Regions from separate parts of the Kitasatospora sp. NPDC059160 genome, predicted to be linked through region 1. Evidence: predicted binding sites of a transcription regulator. Region 1 holds the regulator's gene; each other region holds the start of a gene.
The links. The regulator HrcA, encoded in region 1, represses chaperone genes, less so after heat shock. The targets are predictions, from matches to a motif close to TTNGCACTCNGNNNNNCNGAGTGCNAA.

Region 1 (5,878 bases):
GCAGCCGGCGGGACTGCTTGCCCGCCTCCCGGGCGGTGGCCCGCCACTTGGCGAGCGCCTTGGCGCCGCGCTCGCCCTTCCACTGGGTGATGCAGCGCGAGGCGGCCCAGGGGACCACCACGTCCACGCCGACCTCGGTCATGGTCTCCACGGCCAGCTCGCCGCGGTCGCCCTTGGGCAGCGCCTGGACGACCACGATCCGCGGCGCCGGCTCCGGCTCCCGCCGCACGGCCTCCACCGTGACCTCGATCGCGTCCTTGCCGAGCACCGCGGCGACGGTGCCGTCCACGCCCAGTCCCAGCCCGTCCGCCAGGGTGACCGCCTCGCCGGCCGCCAGCCGCTTCACCGCCGCCGCGTGCCGCCCCTCGGGCCCGTCGAGGCGCAGCACGGCCCCGGGTGCGGCGGCGGCGATCCGCTCGGTCTCGACGACGAAGACGGGCGCGGTCATGGCGGGGAACCTCCTGGGATGGAACGGGAACACCGAAGGGGTGCCGGGGGTCCTCCCCCGGCACCCCTCCTCGGACGACTACCGGCCGTTGAAGGCGTCCTTCAGGCGTGAGAACAGGCCCTGCTGGCCCGGCGCGAACTGGCCGGACGGCCGCTCCTCGCCGCGCAGCACGGCGAGCCGGCGCAGCAGCTCCTCCTGCTCGGGGTCGAGCTTGGTGGGCGTCTGCACCTCGACGTGCACTATCAGGTCGCCCCGGCCGCCCCCGCGCAGGTGGGTGATGCCCCGGCCGTGCAGCGGGATCGACTGGCCGGACTGGGTGCCGGGCCGGATGTCGACCTCCTCCAGCCCGTCCAGGGTCTGCAACGGCACCTGGGTGCCGAGCGAGGCCGCCGTCATCGGGATGGTGACGGTGCAGTGCAGGTCGTCCCCGCGCCGCTGGAAGACCGTGTGGGTGGTCTCGGCGATCTCGACGTACAGGTCGCCGGCCGGGCCGCCGCCGGGGCCGACCTCGCCCTCGCCGGCCAGCTGGATCCGGGTGCCGTTGTCCACGCCGGCCGGGATCTTCACGGTCAGGGTGCGGCGGGCCCGCACCCGGCCGTCGCCCGCGCACTCGGGGCACGGGGTCGGCACCACGGTGCCGAAGCCCTGGCACTGCGGGCACGGGCGGGAGGTCATGACCTGGCCCAGGAAGGAGCGGGTGACCTGGGAGACCTCGCCCTTGCCGCGGCACATGTCGCAGGTCTGGGCCGAGGTGCCGGGGGCCGCGCCCTCGCCGCTGCAGGTGGTGCAGGTGACGGCGGTGTCGACCTGGAGTTCCTTGGTGGTGCCGAAGGCGGCCTCCTCCAGGGTGATCTCCAGCCGGATCATGGCGTCCTGGCCCCGGCGGGTGCGCGAGCGCGGGCCGCGCTGGCCGGCCGCGGCGCCGAAGAAGGCGTCCATGATGTCGGAGAAGCCGAAGCCCGCCGCGCCGGCGCCGAAGCCGCCCGCGCCACCGCCGCCCGGCGACAGCGGGTCACCGCCCAGGTCGTAGACCTGGCGCTTCTGCGGGTCGGAGAGCACCTCGTAGGCGGCGTTGATCTCCTTGAACCGCTCCTGCGTCTTCGGGTCCGGGTTGACGTCCGGGTGCAGTTCGCGTGCCAGGCGCCGGAACGCCTTCTTGATCTCGTCCTGCCCCGCATCCCGTCGGACGCCGAGTACCGCGTAGTAGTCCGTGGCCACCAAATGCTCCGCTTGTTCCGCCTGTAGTAGTGCTGCGACTGGACGCCGCCGTTAGATTTCCAACGGTCGGCCGTGTGCTACGACTCGGCCAGGATCTGGCCCACGTACCGTGCCACCGCCCGCACCGCCCCCATTGTGCCCGGATAGTCCATCCGGGTCGGACCGATCACACCCAGCTTGGCCACACTCTCGTCGCCCGAACCGTAGCCGACCGAAACGACCGAGGTGGAATTCAGCCCTTCGTACGCGTTCTCCCGCCCGATCCGGACCGTCATCGCGGCGTCCGTGGTCTCACCCAGGAGGCGGAGCAGGACGACCTGCTCCTCCAGGGCCTCCAGCACCGGCTGGATGGTGAGCGGGAAGTCGTGCCCGAAGCGGGTCAGGTTGGCCGTGCCGGCCAGCATGATCCGCTCCTCGTTCTGCTCGGCGAGCGCCTCGAACAGCGTCGCCAGGACCGTACTGACGGTCGGCCGGTCGGCCGGCTCGAACGCCGCCGGGAGCTCCTCCAGGAGCCCCGGGACGTCCGGCAGCCGCTGGCCGGCCGCCCGGGTGTTGATCCGCGAGCGCAGGTCCGCCAGGACCGTCTCGCCGACCGTGCCCGGGCAGTCGACCATCCGCTGCTCGACCCGGCCGGTGTTGGTGATCAGCACCAGCATCACCTTGGCCGGGGCCAGCGCCACCAGCTCGATGTGCCGGACGGTGGAGCGGGTCAGCGAGGGGTACTGCACCACGGCGACCTGGCGGGTCAACTGGGCGAGCAGCCGCACCGTACGGGTGACCACGTCGTCCAGGTCGACGGCGCCGTCCAGGAAGTGCCGGATCGCCCGGCGCTCCGGGGAGCTCATCGGCTTGATCTCGGCGAGCTTGTCGACGAACAGCCGGTAGCCCTTGTCGGTGGGGATCCGCCCGGCGCTGGTGTGCGGCTGGTGGATGTACCCCTCCTCCTCCAGCGCCGCCATGTCGTTGCGCACCGTGGCCGGGGACACCCCGAGGTTGTGCCGCTCCACCAGGGCCTTGGAGCCGACCGGCTCCTCGGTGCCCACGTAGTCCTGGACGATCGCGCGCAGCACGGCGAGCTTGCGGTCGTCCAGCTGGCGGACCTCTCCGGCCATGGGGCACGCACCTCCGTCTTCGCACGTTGTCCGTCTGTGATGCTGCGAGCCGCTCCGGTGAGGACCCCGACCCTGGCACTCTGCACGCACGAGTGCCAAAACCGTACCTGCCAGTGTACGGCCCGGGTCGTACCGCAGGAACGGCCCGGCCGGGGTGATCCTGCCCGCAGTTCCGGACGGCCACCGCGACACTCCGCGTGCGCGGGTGGTGCCCCGGGGCCGTCCGGGTGGCAGCATCGAAAGCGACGGCGAACGGAGGAGCAAGCGATGTCGAGCTCGGGCCAGCACACCCGTTTCGCGCCCGACCGCGGCCTGACCAGCCGCATGGTCGGGACGATGTTCGTGATCGGGCTGTTGTACGTCGGTTTCACGGGCCTGCTGATCGCGCTGCTGCGCGGGGCCTGGCCGCTGATCGTGCTGATCTCCGGCGGGCTGTTCGTGGCCCAGTTCTGGTTCAGCGACAAGATCACCGAGCGGGCCATGGGCGCCCACCGGGTGACCGAGGAGCAGTACCCCCAGCTGCACGGCACCATCGACCGGCTCTGCGCCCTGGCCGACATGCCCAAGCCCCGCGTGGCGGTCGCCGACAGCGACATGCCGAACGCCTTCGCCACCGGCCGCAACCCGCAGAACGCCGTGGTGTGCGTCACCACCGGCCTGCTGCGCCGACTGGAACCCGAGGAGCTGGAGGGCGTCCTGGCGCACGAGCTGTCGCACGTCGCCCACCGGGACGTCGCCGTGATGACCATCGCCGGCTTCCTCGGCGTGCTCGCCGGGGCGATGACCCGGGTCGCCATGTACGGCGGGTTCATGGGCGGCAACCGCAACAGCAACGACCAGAACGCGGCCATCGCGGCGCTGGTCATCCCGCTGGTGTCGATCGTGGTCTACGCGATCAGCTTCCTGCTCACCCGGCTGCTGTCCCGCTACCGCGAACTGGCCGCCGACCGGGCCGCCGCCCAGCTCACCGGCCGGCCCAGCGCCCTCGCCTCGGCGCTCACCAAGGTCACCGGGCAGATCGCCGCCATCCCCACCGAGGACCTGCGCCGGGCCCAGCCCTACAACGCCTTCTACTTCGCCCCCGCGCTGAGCGCCAAGGAGACCGCCTCCCAGCTGCTCTCCACCCACCCGACGCTGGAGAAGCGGCTGGCCCAGCTGGCCAAGATCTCCGAGCAGCTCGGCCGCTGACCCCCCTGGGCTCCGGCCCCGCCCGACTCCCGGAAGGACCGCCGTGGGATTCCTGGACGCCCTGTTCGGCCGCACCAAGCCCGTCAAGCCCGACCTCGACCAGCTGTTCGGCGTGCCGTCCGCCGCGCTCACCCTGGAGGCCGGGGCCGGGTTCCTCCCCACCGGGCTCGGCTCGGTCTGCTTCGCGGCCGTCGAGGGCGCCGCCTTCGTCCAGGTGGAGCAGCAGGTCCGGGCCCTGCTGGACGCCGACACCGAACGCGGCGGCGTCCCGGTGGAGGCCTCCAAGGACGGCTACGGCTACTCCTGGCTGCTCACCCGGCACGCCCCCGAGGAACTCCCGGAACTGGTCAACGACCTGCACGCGGTCAACAGCGAGCTGGAGGCGAACGGCTTCGGCCCGCAGCTGCTCTGCTCCCTGGTCGCCTTCCGCAACCCCCAGGGCCAGTCGCTGGCCCTGGTCTACCTCTACAAGCGCGGCACCTTCTACCCCTTCGCCCCGATGCCCGGCGGCGGCGAGCGGCGCAACAGCCCGCTGGAGCTCCAGGTCAACGCGATGCTGGGGAACGACCTGCGGCTGGAGAAGGACCTCAGCCGCTGGTTCCCGGTCTGGGGGGCGCCGGGCCTCTGACGCCCCGTCCGTAAAATCGCCCCATGCGCAGCCACCAGTACGGACCCGACCTCACCCCGCCGTGGAAGAAGCAGCAGCCCGCACCCGAGGTGCCGGCCGAGCGGGACCTGGTGGTCGAGGAGGCGGCCACCGGCTACTGCGGGGCGGTGGTGCGCTGCGAGCGGACCGCGGAGGGGTTCACCGTCACCCTGGAGGACCGCTTCGGCAAGCACCGGGTCTTCCCGCTGGTGCCGCGCGGCTTCCTGCTGGAGGGCGAGGTGGTCACCCTGGTGCGCCCGGCCGCCCACGCCGCGCCCCGCACCCCCGCCCGCACCGCCTCCGGCTCCGTCGCCGTCCCCAGCGCCCGGGCCCGGGTCGCCCGCGAGTCCCGGATCTACGTCGAGGGCCGGCACGACGCCGAACTGGTCGAGCGGGTCTGGGGAGACGACCTGCGCATCGAGGGCGTCGTCGTCGAGTACCTCCAGGGCATCGACGACCTCCCCGCGATCGTCGCCGACTTCGCCCCCGGCCCCGGCCGCCGCCTCGGCGTCCTGGTCGACCACCTGCTCCCGGGGACGAAGGAGCACCGCATCGCCGCCCGGATCACCGGCGAGTCGGTCTTGGTCGTCGGCCACCCCTACATCGACATCTGGCAGGCCGTGAAGCCCTCCTCCGTCGGCATCCCCGCCTGGCCCGCCGTCCCCCGCGGCGAGGACTGGAAGCAGGGCACCTGCCGCCGCCTCGGCTGGCCCGTGGACACCCCGGCCGCCTGGAAGCACATCCTCTCCAAGGTGAACAGCTACAAGGACCTGGAGCCCGAACTCCTGGCGAAGGTCGAGGAACTGATCGACTTCACCGCCCTGCCAGGTCAGGAGTAGGTCTGAAACTCCGAGGTGTCGAGCGTGATGCCCAGCAGGTCCACCGGAATGGGCTCGCCGAACTTGGTGGTCCGAGAGGAGACGTAGTCCGGCGACCCGGACGCGCTCGCCCGGGTCGGCTCGGTCAACAGCACGCAGACGGCCTTGATCGGGTCGACGATCAGATAGGCCGGAATCCGGCCCTCCGCGTAGAGCTCCCGCTTGGTCTGGTAGTCGCGCAGGACGCTGGTGTTCGAGACCACCTCGAGCACCAGCGTGAGGAGAGGCGAAGGGATCAGGCGACCAGGACCCTCGACCGCGTCTCGCTCATAGACGACCAGATCGGGCTGAGGTTCGCTGGTGAGCCCGGGGATGTCGATGTCCTGCGTGACCGAGCGGTGCCATCGCATCCGGGGAATCTGGTCCTGGATCGACTCGACAATCCAGT
Region 2 (5,878 bases), on a different contig from region 1:
CGGATCCGGGACCGCAACGCCCCGGAGCCGGAACGCCCCGGGGCGGAAACGCCGCGTGGGCGGCCCCCCGAAGGGAACCGCCCACGCGGACGAGGATCAGCCGATCCGATCGGAGTCCGATCAGGATCAGAAGTCCATGTCACCGCCCGGCATGCCGCCGCCGGCGGCCGCGGCGGCCTTCTCCGGCTTGTCGGCGATGACGGCCTCGGTGGTGAGGAACAGCGCCGCGATGGACGCGGCGTTCTGCAGCGCGGAGCGGGTGACCTTGGCCGGGTCGATGATGCCCGCGGCGACCAGGTCGACGTACTCGTTGGTGGCGGCGTTCAGGCCGTGACCGGCGGGGAGGTTGCGCACCTTCTCCACCACGACGCCACCCTCCAGGCCGGCGTTGGTCGCGATCTGCTTGATCGGGGCCTCCAGCGCGACCTTGACGATGTTGGCACCGGTGGCCTCGTCGCCCTCCAGCTCCAGCTTGTCGAAGGCGACACCGGCCTGCAGCAGCGCGACGCCACCACCGGCGACGATGCCCTCCTCGACGGCGGCCTTGGCGTTGCGGACGGCGTCCTCGATGCGGTGCTTGCGCTCCTTGAGCTCCACCTCGGTGGCCGCGCCGGCCTTGATGACGGCCACGCCGCCGGCCAGCTTGGCGAGGCGCTCCTGGAGCTTCTCGCGGTCGTAGTCCGAGTCGCTGTTCTCGATCTCGGCGCGGATCTGGTTCACGCGGCCGGCGACCTGGTCGCTGTCGCCGCCACCGTCGACGATGGTGGTCTCGTCCTTGGTGATGACCACCTTGCGGGCGGTGCCCAGCAGGTCGATGCCGGCGTTCTCCAGCTTGAGGCCGACCTCCTCGGAGATCACGGTGCCACCGGTGAGGATGGCGATGTCGCCGAGCATGGCCTTGCGGCGGTCGCCGAAGCCCGGGGCCTTGACGGCGACGGACTTGAAGGTGCCGCGGATCTTGTTCACGACCAGGGTCGACAGGGCCTCGCCCTCGACGTCCTCGGCGATGATGACGAGCGGCTTGCCGCTCTGCATGACCTTCTCCAGCAGCGGGAGCAGGTCCTTGACCGAGCCGATCTTGGAGTTGGCGATGAGGATGTACGGGTCCTCGAACGTCGCCTCCATGCGCTCCAGGTCGGTGGCGAAGTAGGCGGAGATGTAGCCCTTGTCGAAGCGCATGCCCTCGGTGAGCTCGAGCTCCAGACCGAAGGTGTTGCTCTCCTCGACGGTGATGACGCCTTCCTTGCCGACCTTGTCCATGGCCTCGGCGATGAGCTCGCCGATCTGGGTGTCAGCGGCGGAGATGGAGGCGGTGGAGGCGATCTGCTCCTTGGTCTCCACGTCCTTGGCCTGGGCCAGCAGCTGGTCCGAGACGGCGGCCACGGCCTTCTCGATACCGCGCTTGAGGGCCATCGGGTTGGCGCCGGCGGCGACGTTGCGCAGACCCTCGCGAACCAGGGCCTGGGCGAGCACGGTGGCGGTGGTGGTGCCGTCACCCGCGACGTCGTCCGTCTTCTTGGCGACCTCCTTGACGAGCTCCGCGCCGATCTTCTCGTAGGGGTCCTCGAGCTCGATCTCCTTGGCGATGGAGACACCGTCGTTGGTGATCGTGGGGGCGCCCCACTTCTTCTCCAGCACGACGTTGCGGCCCTTGGGGCCGAGCGTGACCTTCACCGCGTCGGCGAGCTGGTTCATGCCACGCTCAAGGCCGCGGCGAGCTTCCTCATCAAAGGCGATGATCTTGGCCATCAGAAGTGGTCCTCCGGGACACGGTCGACTGCTCGGACCAAGGGGTGCCCGCGACGGACGGCCCTGGTGTGCGGAGGTCCATTCCCCTGCCGCTCCCGGGGGCCTCACCGACCCGGTCCGCTGTCACTCTCACACTGTGAGTGCTAACGCCAATGATTAGCACTCCGGGTGGTCGAGTGCAAGCCCCACGGCCGACCCGCGAGCCGCCGCCCACCTCCGCCCGCCCCCGCCCGGCACCCCGGACGGCCCGGCGCGGGAACGCGAACGGGCCCGTACGACGCGTGTCGTACGGGCCCGTCGAGAAGCGAGTGGTCACCAGCCGTGGGCCGCGCCGAGCTCCTGGGTTCCGGAAGAGGTCAGACCGCCGCGCGGACCATGTCCGCCTGCGGGCCCTTCTGTCCCTGGGAGATCTCGAACTCGACCCGCTGGCCCTCCTCGAGGGTGCGGTAGCCGTCCATCTGGATCGCGCTGTAGTGGACGAAGACGTCCGCACCACCGTCGACCGCGATGAAGCCGTAGCCCTTCTCCGCGTTGAACCACTTGACGGTGCCCTGAGCCATTCCAAACTCCCCTAGTGCTGTGCTGGCCCTTCACGGGCCAGCAGGTCGCGGGCCCGGGTCTGGTTTGAAGGCCGGCCCGGGGAACCCCCCCTGGACGCAGCCGTGCACGCCGCAATCCTCCGCACGGGGGCGCCGGACGGCTTCCGTGAGCGGTTGATTACGTCGACCGCCGCTGAATGTATCCGGATCGACGCCCTCTGCAACAGGGTCCGCCGCCGGGAATTCCGCAGCCCCGTCGAGAGACAAGAGCGAACAAACCGGGAGGAAATCGGCAATTAGCGCCGGACATAGCGGACGAATTACTCAAATGCCTGCAGGAATTCTGACATCTGCCTGACATGTTTCACCGCCCGGGCCCCGGGCCGGTCTCAGCGCCCGGACGGGCTCCGGCGAAGCACCCACCGCCGGAAGGGGAAGCCCTGTTCCCAGCAGAGCCACACTCTACTCCGACTCGGACCGAAAATATTCCCACCGAAATGCCGACGGCCGTCCGCGCGTACGGAGAGCGGAATTCCGTACGCGCGGACGGCCGGGAAGCGGGAACGGCTCAGCAGCCGCCGGCCACCGCCGGAATGATCGAAACGCTCGCACCGTCCGCGATCCCGGTCGCCAGGCCCTCGGCGAACCGCACGTCGTCGTCGTTCACGTACACGTTGACGAAGCGGCGCAGCTTGCCGGTGTCGTCCAGGATCCGGGCCGCGATGCCCGCGTGGTTGCGCTCCAGGTCGGCGATGACCTCGCCCAGGGTGGCCCCCTCGGCGGGCACCTCGGCCGCACCGCCGGTGTAGGTGCGCAGGATGGTGGGGATGCGGACGTTGGCGCTCATGACTCTCCTAGCGGGGTGGGGGGTGGATCAGACGGACGCGAGGCCGGCGGCGTGGAAGGAGTCCAGCGTCGGGCGGATGACGGCGGTCATGCCCGCCTCGGAGACGGCGTCCAGCGTCTTCAGGCCGTCCCCGGTGTTGATCGCGACGGTCTCCTTGGACGGGTCCAGCTGACCGGTCTCCACGAGCTTCTTCAGCACACCGACGGTCACCCCGCCCGCGGTCTCCGCGAAGATCCCCTCGGTCCGGGCCAGCAGCCGGATCGCCGCCACCACCTCCGCGTCCGTGACGTCCTCCACCGCGCCGCCGGTCCGGCGGGCGATGTCCAGCACGTACGGGCCGTCCGCCGGGTTGCCGATCGCCAGCGACTTGGCGATGGTGTCCGGCTTCACCGGCCTGATCACGTCCCGGCCGGCCTTGAACGCCGCCGACACCGGCGAGCAGCCCTCCGCCTGGGCGCCGAAGATCCGGTACGGCCGGTCCTCCACCAGGCCCAGCTTGATCAGCTCCTGCAGACCCTTGTCGATCTTCGTCAGCTGCGAGCCCGAGGCGATCGGGATGACGATCTGCTCCGGCAGCCGCCAGCCGAGCTGCTCGCAGATCTCGTACGCCAGCGTCTTGGAGCCCTCGCCGTAGTACGGCCGCAGATTGACGTTGACGAAGCCCCAGCCCTCGCCGGCCGGGTCCCCGATCAGCTCCGAGCAGAACCGGTTCACGTCGTCGTAGTTGCCCTCGATGCCGACCAGCTCACCGCCGTACACCCCGGCCATCACGACCTTGCCCTGCTCCAGGTCGTGCGGGATGAACACGCAGGAGCGGAACCCGGCCCGGGCCGCCGCCGCACCCACCGCACCGGCCAGGTTGCCGGTCGACGAGCAGGACAGCGTGGTGTAGCCGAACGCCCGGGCCGCCTCGATCGCGCAGGCCACCACCCGGTCCTTGAACGAGTGCGTCGGGTTGCCCGAGTCGTCCTTGACGTGCAGCTGCGCGGTGAACCCGAGCTCCCGGCCCAGGTTGTCCGCCTTCACCAGCGGGGTCCAGCCGGGGTTCAGGTTGGGCTTCGAGGCGACGTCGGCCGGCACCGGCAGCAGCGGCGCGTACCGCCAGATGGACGCGGGGCCGGACTCGATCCGCCTGCGCAGCTCCTCGGCGCGCTCGCCGCCGAACTCGTAGGCGATCTCCAGCGGCCCGAAGCACTCCACACAGGCGAAGCTGGGGCCGAGCGGGAAGCGGGTTCCGCACTCCCGACAGGACAGGGCGGCGGCGGGGCCGAGGTCGACGGAAACAGGTGCGGCGATGTCGATAGCCATGATGGCGGAGGCCTCTCTCCTCATCTTCCCCGCGGCGCGGTCGCGCCACAGGCCGGAATTGGCACCTGTCCCGCCGGGGCCTGTCAACGACAGCCGAGCGAGAAGGTTGCCGGGACGTCAACGGGCCGTTCCCTCAGTCCCTCTGGATGAGCTTGTGAAATTGTGGTGGTGCGCAGCGGCGACCCCGGCGTGCAAAGGTCCGACCGCTGTACGAAGACTGTATCCGAAGGCGCCAACCCTGAACGGGACCGTCCGCCAAGCGAGATGACCCGTCCCACCCGATCCCGCCGAGGAGAGTCACCGTGCCCGCCGAACCGACCCACGCCCTCCTCCCACAGGCGGCGTCCTGGCTCCGCCGCCGCTCGTGGAGCGCGGCCGAGCGGCCGGTCGACGCCCTCCTCGCCGCCAAACGGCGCACCGGCCGGACGGTCAGCGTCGTCCTCCCCGCCCTCGACGAGGAGGCCACCGTCGGCGACATCGTCCGCACCGTCCGGCGCGAGCTCATGGACCGGATCCCGCTCGTCGACGAACTCGTCGTGGTCGACTCCGGCTCCACCGACGCCACCGCCGCCTTCGCCGCCGAGGCCGGCGCCCGGGTGGAACACCGCGACCGGATCCTCCCCCGGCTGCCCGCCGTCCCCGGCAAGGGCGAGGTGCTCTGGCGCTCCCTGCTGGTCACCCACGGCGACATCGTCTGCTTCATCGACGCCGACCTGCGCGAGTTCGACCCGGCCTTCGTCTCCGGCATCGTCGGCCCGCTGCTCACCGACCCCGACATCCACCTGGTCAAGGCCATGTACGACCGCCCGCTCGAGACCGAAAGCGGCGCGATCGTCCCGGCCGGCGGCGGCCGGGTCACCGAACTCGTCGCCCGCCCCCTGCTCAACCTCCACTGGCCGGAACTCGCCGGCTTCGTCCAGCCCCTCGGCGGCGAGTACGCGGCCCGCCGCTCACTGCTCGAACGGCTGCCCTTCCCCACCGGCTACGGCGTCGAACTCGGCCTCCTGGTCGACGCCCTGGACCAGGTCGGCCTCGACGCGCTGGCCCAGGTCGACGTCGGCGTGCGGCACCACCGCCACCAGGACGGCCAGGCCCTCGGCCGGATGGCCGCCACCATCTACCGCACCGCCCTGGAACGCCTCGACCGCTCCCACCGCCTCAAGGCCTCCGCCGACCTCGTCCACCCCCACCTCACCCAGTTCACCCGCGACCCCCACACCCGCGCCTTCACCGCCCACACCCACCCCGTGACGGCCCTGGAACGCCCCCCGATGCACACCGTCCCGGAATACGCCACCCGCCGCTGACGGGTTTGCCGCCCCGACCCCCCGGCAACATCCCAACCATGGGCGATCTCACGACCGAACGTTCGAGTGCGACCGGAACCGCCCCCGTCCTGGTGGCCTCCAACCGGGGACCGGTGTCCTTCGGCACC
Region 3 (5,878 bases), on a different contig from region 1:
CTTGACGTTGTACGGGAGCACGTCGGTGAGTTCGAAGGCGTGCGCGTACGGGGTGGCGACCAGGCGGTCCGAGGTCACGTAGGCGATCTTCGGGTCGATCAGCCGGCCGTCGACCTGCCCGGCCACCTCGGCCACCAGGTGCGCCCGGATCACCGCGCCGTCCGGCTCGTACAGGTAGCGCCCGACCGGGCCGGCCGGCGGGTCGGGCAGGTCGCCGCCGGTCAGGCTGTCGCCGTGCGGCAGCAGGGTCGCGCGGTGCGGGCGGACCGCCCCGGTGCCGAACCAGAGCACCGCCTCCTTGACGTCCCCGTGGTCGGAGACCCACTCGGCCTCGGCGTCCGCCGGGACGGCCTCGTGCGGGATGCCCGGGGCGACCTTCAACGCGCCGATCGGGGTCCGCCGCCCGGCCTCGACCGCCCAGGACAGCGGCGGGGCGTACGCCTCCGGGTCGAACACCCGGCCGCGCGAGGTGCGCCGCGCCGGGTCGGTGAACACCGCGTCGTAGCCGGTGACGTCCACCTCGGCGACGTCCGCGCAGCGCACCTCCACCAGCTCCGACAGGCCCAGCGCGGCGGCGTTGGCGGCGGTGGCGGCGCAGGCCGCCGGGTCCTTGTCGACGGCCAGCACCCGGATCCCGGCCCGGGCCAGGGCCAGCACGTCCCCGCCGATGCCGCAGCAGAGGTCCGCCAGGCGCCGTACGCCCAGCTCGGCGAAGCGGCGGGCCCGCCACTCGGCCACGCTGCGCCGGGTGGACTGCTCGACCCCGTTGGGCGTGAAGTACATCAGGTCGGCGTCCGCCCCGAACTTCGCCCGCGCCCGCTGCCGCAGCCGCGCCTGGCCGAACGCCGCCGACACCAGCTCCGCCGGGTGCTCCCGCCGCAGCCGGGTGGCCAGCGCCAGCTCCTCCTCGGGGGTGAACTCGCGCAGCTCGGCGAGCAGGGCCTGACCCTCGGGGGTCAGCAGGGGCTGGAGGTTCTCGGTGTCCACCAGGTCATTCTGACCGGTCGGCCCGTCAGCAGGGCCGGCAGCGCCGGCGCGAAGGGCGTCGCCGGCGGGGCCCTGGGAGTGGATCCGGAGTGTGGCCGCTCGTCCGCGGGTCGAGCCCGCAGGGCGCGTCGTTGGCACTCTGGTTGACTGAGTGCTAACGGCAGCCTATGGTCGTCCTTGGCACTCCCCACTGGGGGAGTGCTAATGCGAAGACGTGTGCCTGACCCCCGCGACGGCAGGTACGCAGGTTCGCCCCTACCCGTTAGAAAACCCCGTAATCTCCGAAGGGGAGCTCGGACGTGACCACCAGCAGCAAGGTTGCCATCAAGCCGCTCGAGGACCGCATTGTGGTCCAGCCGCTCGACGCCGAGACCACCACGGCCTCCGGCCTGGTTATCCCGGACACCGCCAAGGAGAAGCCCCAGGAGGGCGTCGTCCTGGCTGTCGGCCCGGGCCGCTTCGAGGACGGCCAGCGTCTGCCGCTCGACGTCGCCGTGGGTGACATCGTCCTGTACTCGAAGTACGGCGGCACTGAGGTGAAGTACCAGGGCGAGGAGTACCTCGTCCTCTCCGCCCGCGACGTTCTCGCCATCATCGAGAAGTAAGTCGTTCCGACCCGCCCCGGATCCGTGTCCCTAGTGACAGGGGCCCGGGGCGTGGTTGTTGGTTCACGTAGTTCGGCGGCCGGCCGGCCGCAGCCCCGAGGGAATAGGGAACATGGCGAAGATCCTGCAGTTCGACGAGGACGCCCGCCGCTCGCTGGAGCGCGGTGTCAACAAGCTGGCCGACACCGTCAAGGTGACCATCGGCCCCAAGGGCCGCAACGTCGTCATCGACAAGAAGTTCGGCGCCCCGACCATCACCAACGACGGTGTCACCATCGCCCGTGAGGTCGAGCTGGACGACCCGTACGAGAACCTTGGCGCGCAGCTCGTCAAGGAGGTCGCCACCAAGACCAACGACGTCGCGGGTGACGGCACCACCACCGCCACCGTGCTGGCCCAGGCCCTGGTCAACGAGGGTCTGCGCAACGTCGCCGCCGGTGCCGGCCCGGCCGCCCTCAAGAAGGGCATCGACAAGGCCGTCGCCGCCGTCTCCGAGCACCTGCTGTCCATCGCCCGCGAGATCGAGGGCAAGGACGACGTCGCCGCCGTCGCGTCCCTCTCCGCGCAGGACACCCAGGTCGGCGAGCTGATCGCCGAGGCGATCGACAAGGTCGGCAAGGACGGTGTCATCACCGTCGAGGAGTCGAACACCTTCGGCGTGGAGCTGGACTTCACCGAGGGCATGCAGTTCGACAAGGGCTACCTGTCGCCGTACTTCGTCACCGACGCCGAGCGCCAGGAAGCGGTCCTCGAGGACCCGTACATCCTGATCAACCAGGGCAAGATCTCCTCCATCCAGGAGCTGCTGCCGCTGCTGGAGAAGATCCTGCAGAGCGGTGCCTCCAAGCCGCTGCTGATCATCGCCGAGGACGTCGACGGCGAGGCGCTGTCGACCCTGGTCGTGAACAAGATCCGCGGCACCTTCAACGCCGTCGCCGTCAAGGCCCCGGGCTTCGGCGACCGCCGCAAGGCGATCCTCGGCGACCTGGCCGTCCTCACCGGCGGCACGGTCATCTCCGAGGAGGTCGGCCTCAAGCTCGACCAGGCCGGTCTGGACGTGCTGGGCACCGCCCGCCGCGTGACCATCACCAAGGACGACACCACCGTCGTCGACGGTGCCGGTGACTCCGAGGCCGTGGCCGGCCGCGTCGCCCAGATCAAGGGCGAGATCGCCGCGACCGACTCCGACTGGGACCGCGAGAAGCTGCAGGAGCGCCTGGCCAAGCTGGCCGGCGGCGTCTGCGTCATCAAGGTCGGCGCCGCCACCGAGGTGGAGCTCAAGGAGCGCAAGCACCGCCTGGAGGACGCCATCTCGGCGACCCGCGCCGCGGTCGAGGAGGGCATCGTCGCCGGCGGTGGCGCCTCGCTGGTGCACGCCGCCAAGGTGCTGAACGACGGCCTGGGCCTGTCGGGTGACGAGGCCACCGGTGTCGCCGTGGTCCGCAAGGCGCTGCACGAGCCGCTGCGCTGGATCGCCCAGAACGCCGGCCTCGAGGGCTACGTCATCACCCACAAGGTCGCCGAGCTGGAGGCCGGTCACGGCTTCAACGCGGCCACCGGCGAGTACGGCGACCTGCTGAAGGCCGGCGTCATCGACCCGGTCAAGGTCACCCGCTCCGCGCTGGAGAACGCCGCCTCGATCGCCTCCCTGCTCCTCACCACCGAGACCCTCGTGGTGGAGAAGAAGGAGGAGGAGGCCGACGCCGGTCACTCGCACGGCGGCCACGGCCACTCGCACTGAGGCACCGACGCCTGACCGGAGGCCCGGTCCACTCCCTCGGGGAGTCGGACCGGGCCTCCGGCCGTTGTTCGGTGGGTGCGCTTGATGCTTCAACTATCAGTAGAATTTTGCAGAATGCAAAGATTGCCTTATAACTGAGGCATGATCGAGGCCCGCCACCTGCGCGTCCTGCGTGCCGTCGCCCGCACCGGCTCCTTCTCCGCCGCCGCCCGCGAGCTGGGGTGCACCCAGCCCGCCATCAGCCAGCAGATGAAGGCCCTGGAGAAGTCGGTGGACACCCCGCTGGTGGTCCGCTCGGGCCGCGGGATGCAGCTCAGCGAGGCCGGGCGGGTGCTGCTCAAGCATGCCACCGGGATCCTGGCCGGGCTCTCCGCCGCCGAGGAGGAGGTGGCCGCGATCGCCGGGCTGCGGGCCGGCCGGGTGCGGCTGGTCTCCTTCCCGACCGCGAGTTCCACCCTGGTGCCGCCCGCGGTCGCCCGCCTGCGGGACAGCCATCCGGGGGTGCGCGTGTCGCTGGTCGAGGCCGAGCCGCCGGAGTCGCTGGCGATGCTGCGCGGCGGCGAGTGCGAGATCGCGCTGGCCTTCCGCTACCCGCAGTCCGACGGTGCGGCCGCGGCGCCCGCCCCCGCGCACGGCACGCCGCGCGAGGCCCGGGCCGAGGCGAACCTGGAGGCCCAGCAGCTGTCGGCCGGCACCGACTGGTCCGACCTGGTGGTCACCCCGCTGCTGGACGACCCGCTGGTGGGCCTGCTGCCGGCCGCCCACCCGCTGGCCGGGCGGGGCGGTCCGGTGGAGCTGGCGGAGCTGGCGGGGGAGCAGTGGATCGCCGGCTGCCCGCAGTGCCGGGGGCACCTGGTGGAGCTGTGCGCGGGGGCGGGTTTCGAGCCCCGGATCGACTTCGCGACCGACGACTACCCGGCGGTGGTCGGCCTGGTGGCGGCCGGGCTCGGGGTGGCGGTGCTGCCCCGGCTGGCCCTCCAGTCGGTGCGTCCTGACGGCGTGTCGACGGTTCCGGTGCGGACGGCCTCGGGGGCGCCGGCGGTGCGCCAGGTGGTGGCGCTCACGCTGCCGGACCTGGCCGAGGTGCCGGCCGTCGCGCTGATGCGGGAGCGGCTGGCGGGTGCGGCCGCCGATCGCTGACGATCGGTGACCGGGTTCCCCAGAGGGGGGCGGAGCGGCCTGATGCGCCGCGAAGGAACGTTTCTTCACGGCGCGCCGCGAGCGCGGGTCTAACGGTGCGCGACCGCCGGCGGGGTCAACGGGACCTCCACCAGGCGGTGCCGCGAGCGGCCCAGCATCTCCTCGCGCTCGTCCTCGGTCATCCCGCCCCAGACCCCGTACGGCTCGCGGACCGCCAGGGCGTGCGCCGCGCACTCGGCGATCACCGGGCAGCGCATGCAGACCTCCTTGGCGCTGGTCTCGCGCGAACTGCGGGCCGCTCCGCGCTCACCCTCCGGGTGGAAGAAGAGCGAGCTGTCCACGCCGCGGCAGGCCGCCGAGAGCTGCCAGTCCCAGAGGTCCGCGTTGGGACCGGGGAGGCGGGAGAAATCTGCCATGGCTCATTCCCTTCAGAGGCGGTCGGCGGCGGCCGGGCGGTTCGGCGGGCTGCTGCCGAACGGTGCCCGGCGGGGCGTCCCGCGCTGGTGTGGACACCTGGAAATATGACTTAAGGCAACTCCATGGACAAGTCACCCACACACTGGCACAACAGTCAATGACCATACGAAAGCTATAAAAACGGGCAAAGTGGGCAAGGGGTTCGGCGGGCGCGAGGTGTGGCAATCGGGTGGTCGACGGGCGCGCGACGACCCGTACCGGCGTGCGGGTCGTGCGCCCACCGCGCGCGAGCTGCGTAAAAGTGCGGCGTGTGCACCGCGATGCGGCTGATCGGTAATGGGTTGGCCACGTACAGTGGTGGAGATGGCCCGAAGGCCGTAACTCATTCGAGTGACGGTCGTTGGTAGTGCGGAGGCGGTTAGCGGGCGCCGGACGTCGGGAACGATCGCGGGCAAGTCGGGGCGATCAGGACGAAGTCCGTCGCCGATCGGCCGTGTCGGAGAGGTTCGTACCAGCCAGGAGGCTCAACGTGACGCGGATCAGCTGCGGAGGACGACGGTCATGACTTCCGTTCTCGTTTGCGACGATTCCCCGCTCGCCCGCGAGGCGCTTCGCCGCGCCGTCGCGACCGTACCCGGTGTGGACCGGGTCACCACCGCGACGAACGGGGAGGAGGTCCTCCGCCGCTGGGTGGCCGACCGCTCCGATCTCGTCCTGATGGACGTCCGGATGCCCGGCCTCGGCGGGGTCGAGACCGTCCGGCGGCTGCTGTCCGCCGATCCGGGCGCGCGGATCATCATGCTCACCGTCGCCGAGGACCTCGACGGGGTCGCGCTCGCGGTGGCCGCGGGTGCCCGCGGGTACCTGCACAAGGACGCCTCGCGCGCCGAGCTGCGGGCCACCGTCACCCAGGCCCTCGCCGACCCGACCTGGCGGCTCGCCCCGCGCCGGCTGCGCAGCCCCGACATGGGCGCGGCACCGACCTTGA

Region 2: a site for HrcA is predicted at 1,906-1,932, ahead of groL (chaperonin GroEL). Genes of this name have one in related genera too.
Region 3: a site for HrcA is predicted at 1,119-1,145, ahead of groES (co-chaperone GroES). Genes of this name have one in related genera too.

Annotation. Positions count from the first base shown of each region.
Region 1 is NZ_JBHZCN010000035.1:18,915-24,792, reverse strand. It holds gene ACFXOZ_RS17120 (16S rRNA (uracil(1498)-N(3))-methyltransferase) at 1-448, opposite strand, end outside; gene dnaJ (molecular chaperone DnaJ) at 527-1,666, opposite strand; gene hrcA (heat-inducible transcriptional repressor HrcA) at 1,744-2,778, opposite strand; gene htpX (zinc metalloprotease HtpX) at 3,046-3,966, shown strand; gene ACFXOZ_RS17100 (hypothetical protein) at 4,010-4,594, shown strand; gene ACFXOZ_RS17095 (DUF3097 domain-containing protein) at 4,618-5,451, shown strand; gene ACFXOZ_RS17090 (Uma2 family endonuclease) at 5,442-5,878, opposite strand, start outside.
Region 2 is NZ_JBHZCN010000084.1:2,414-8,291, reverse strand. It holds gene groL (chaperonin GroEL) at 127-1,749, opposite strand; gene ACFXOZ_RS30250 (cold-shock protein) at 2,106-2,309, opposite strand; gene ACFXOZ_RS30245 (MoaD/ThiS family protein) at 2,857-3,135, opposite strand; gene thrC (threonine synthase) at 3,163-4,443, opposite strand; SAM riboswitch class I at 4,461-4,596, opposite strand; gene ACFXOZ_RS30235 (glucosyl-3-phosphoglycerate synthase) at 4,746-5,750, shown strand; gene ACFXOZ_RS30230 (trehalose-6-phosphate synthase) at 5,789-5,878, shown strand, end outside.
Region 3 is NZ_JBHZCN010000025.1:39,374-45,251, forward strand. It holds gene ACFXOZ_RS13355 (methyltransferase domain-containing protein) at 1-990, opposite strand, end outside; gene groES (co-chaperone GroES) at 1,287-1,592, shown strand; gene groL (chaperonin GroEL) at 1,705-3,333, shown strand; gene ACFXOZ_RS13370 (LysR family transcriptional regulator) at 3,475-4,473, shown strand; gene ACFXOZ_RS13375 (WhiB family transcriptional regulator) at 4,563-4,889, opposite strand; gene ACFXOZ_RS13380 (response regulator transcription factor) at 5,452-5,878, shown strand, end outside.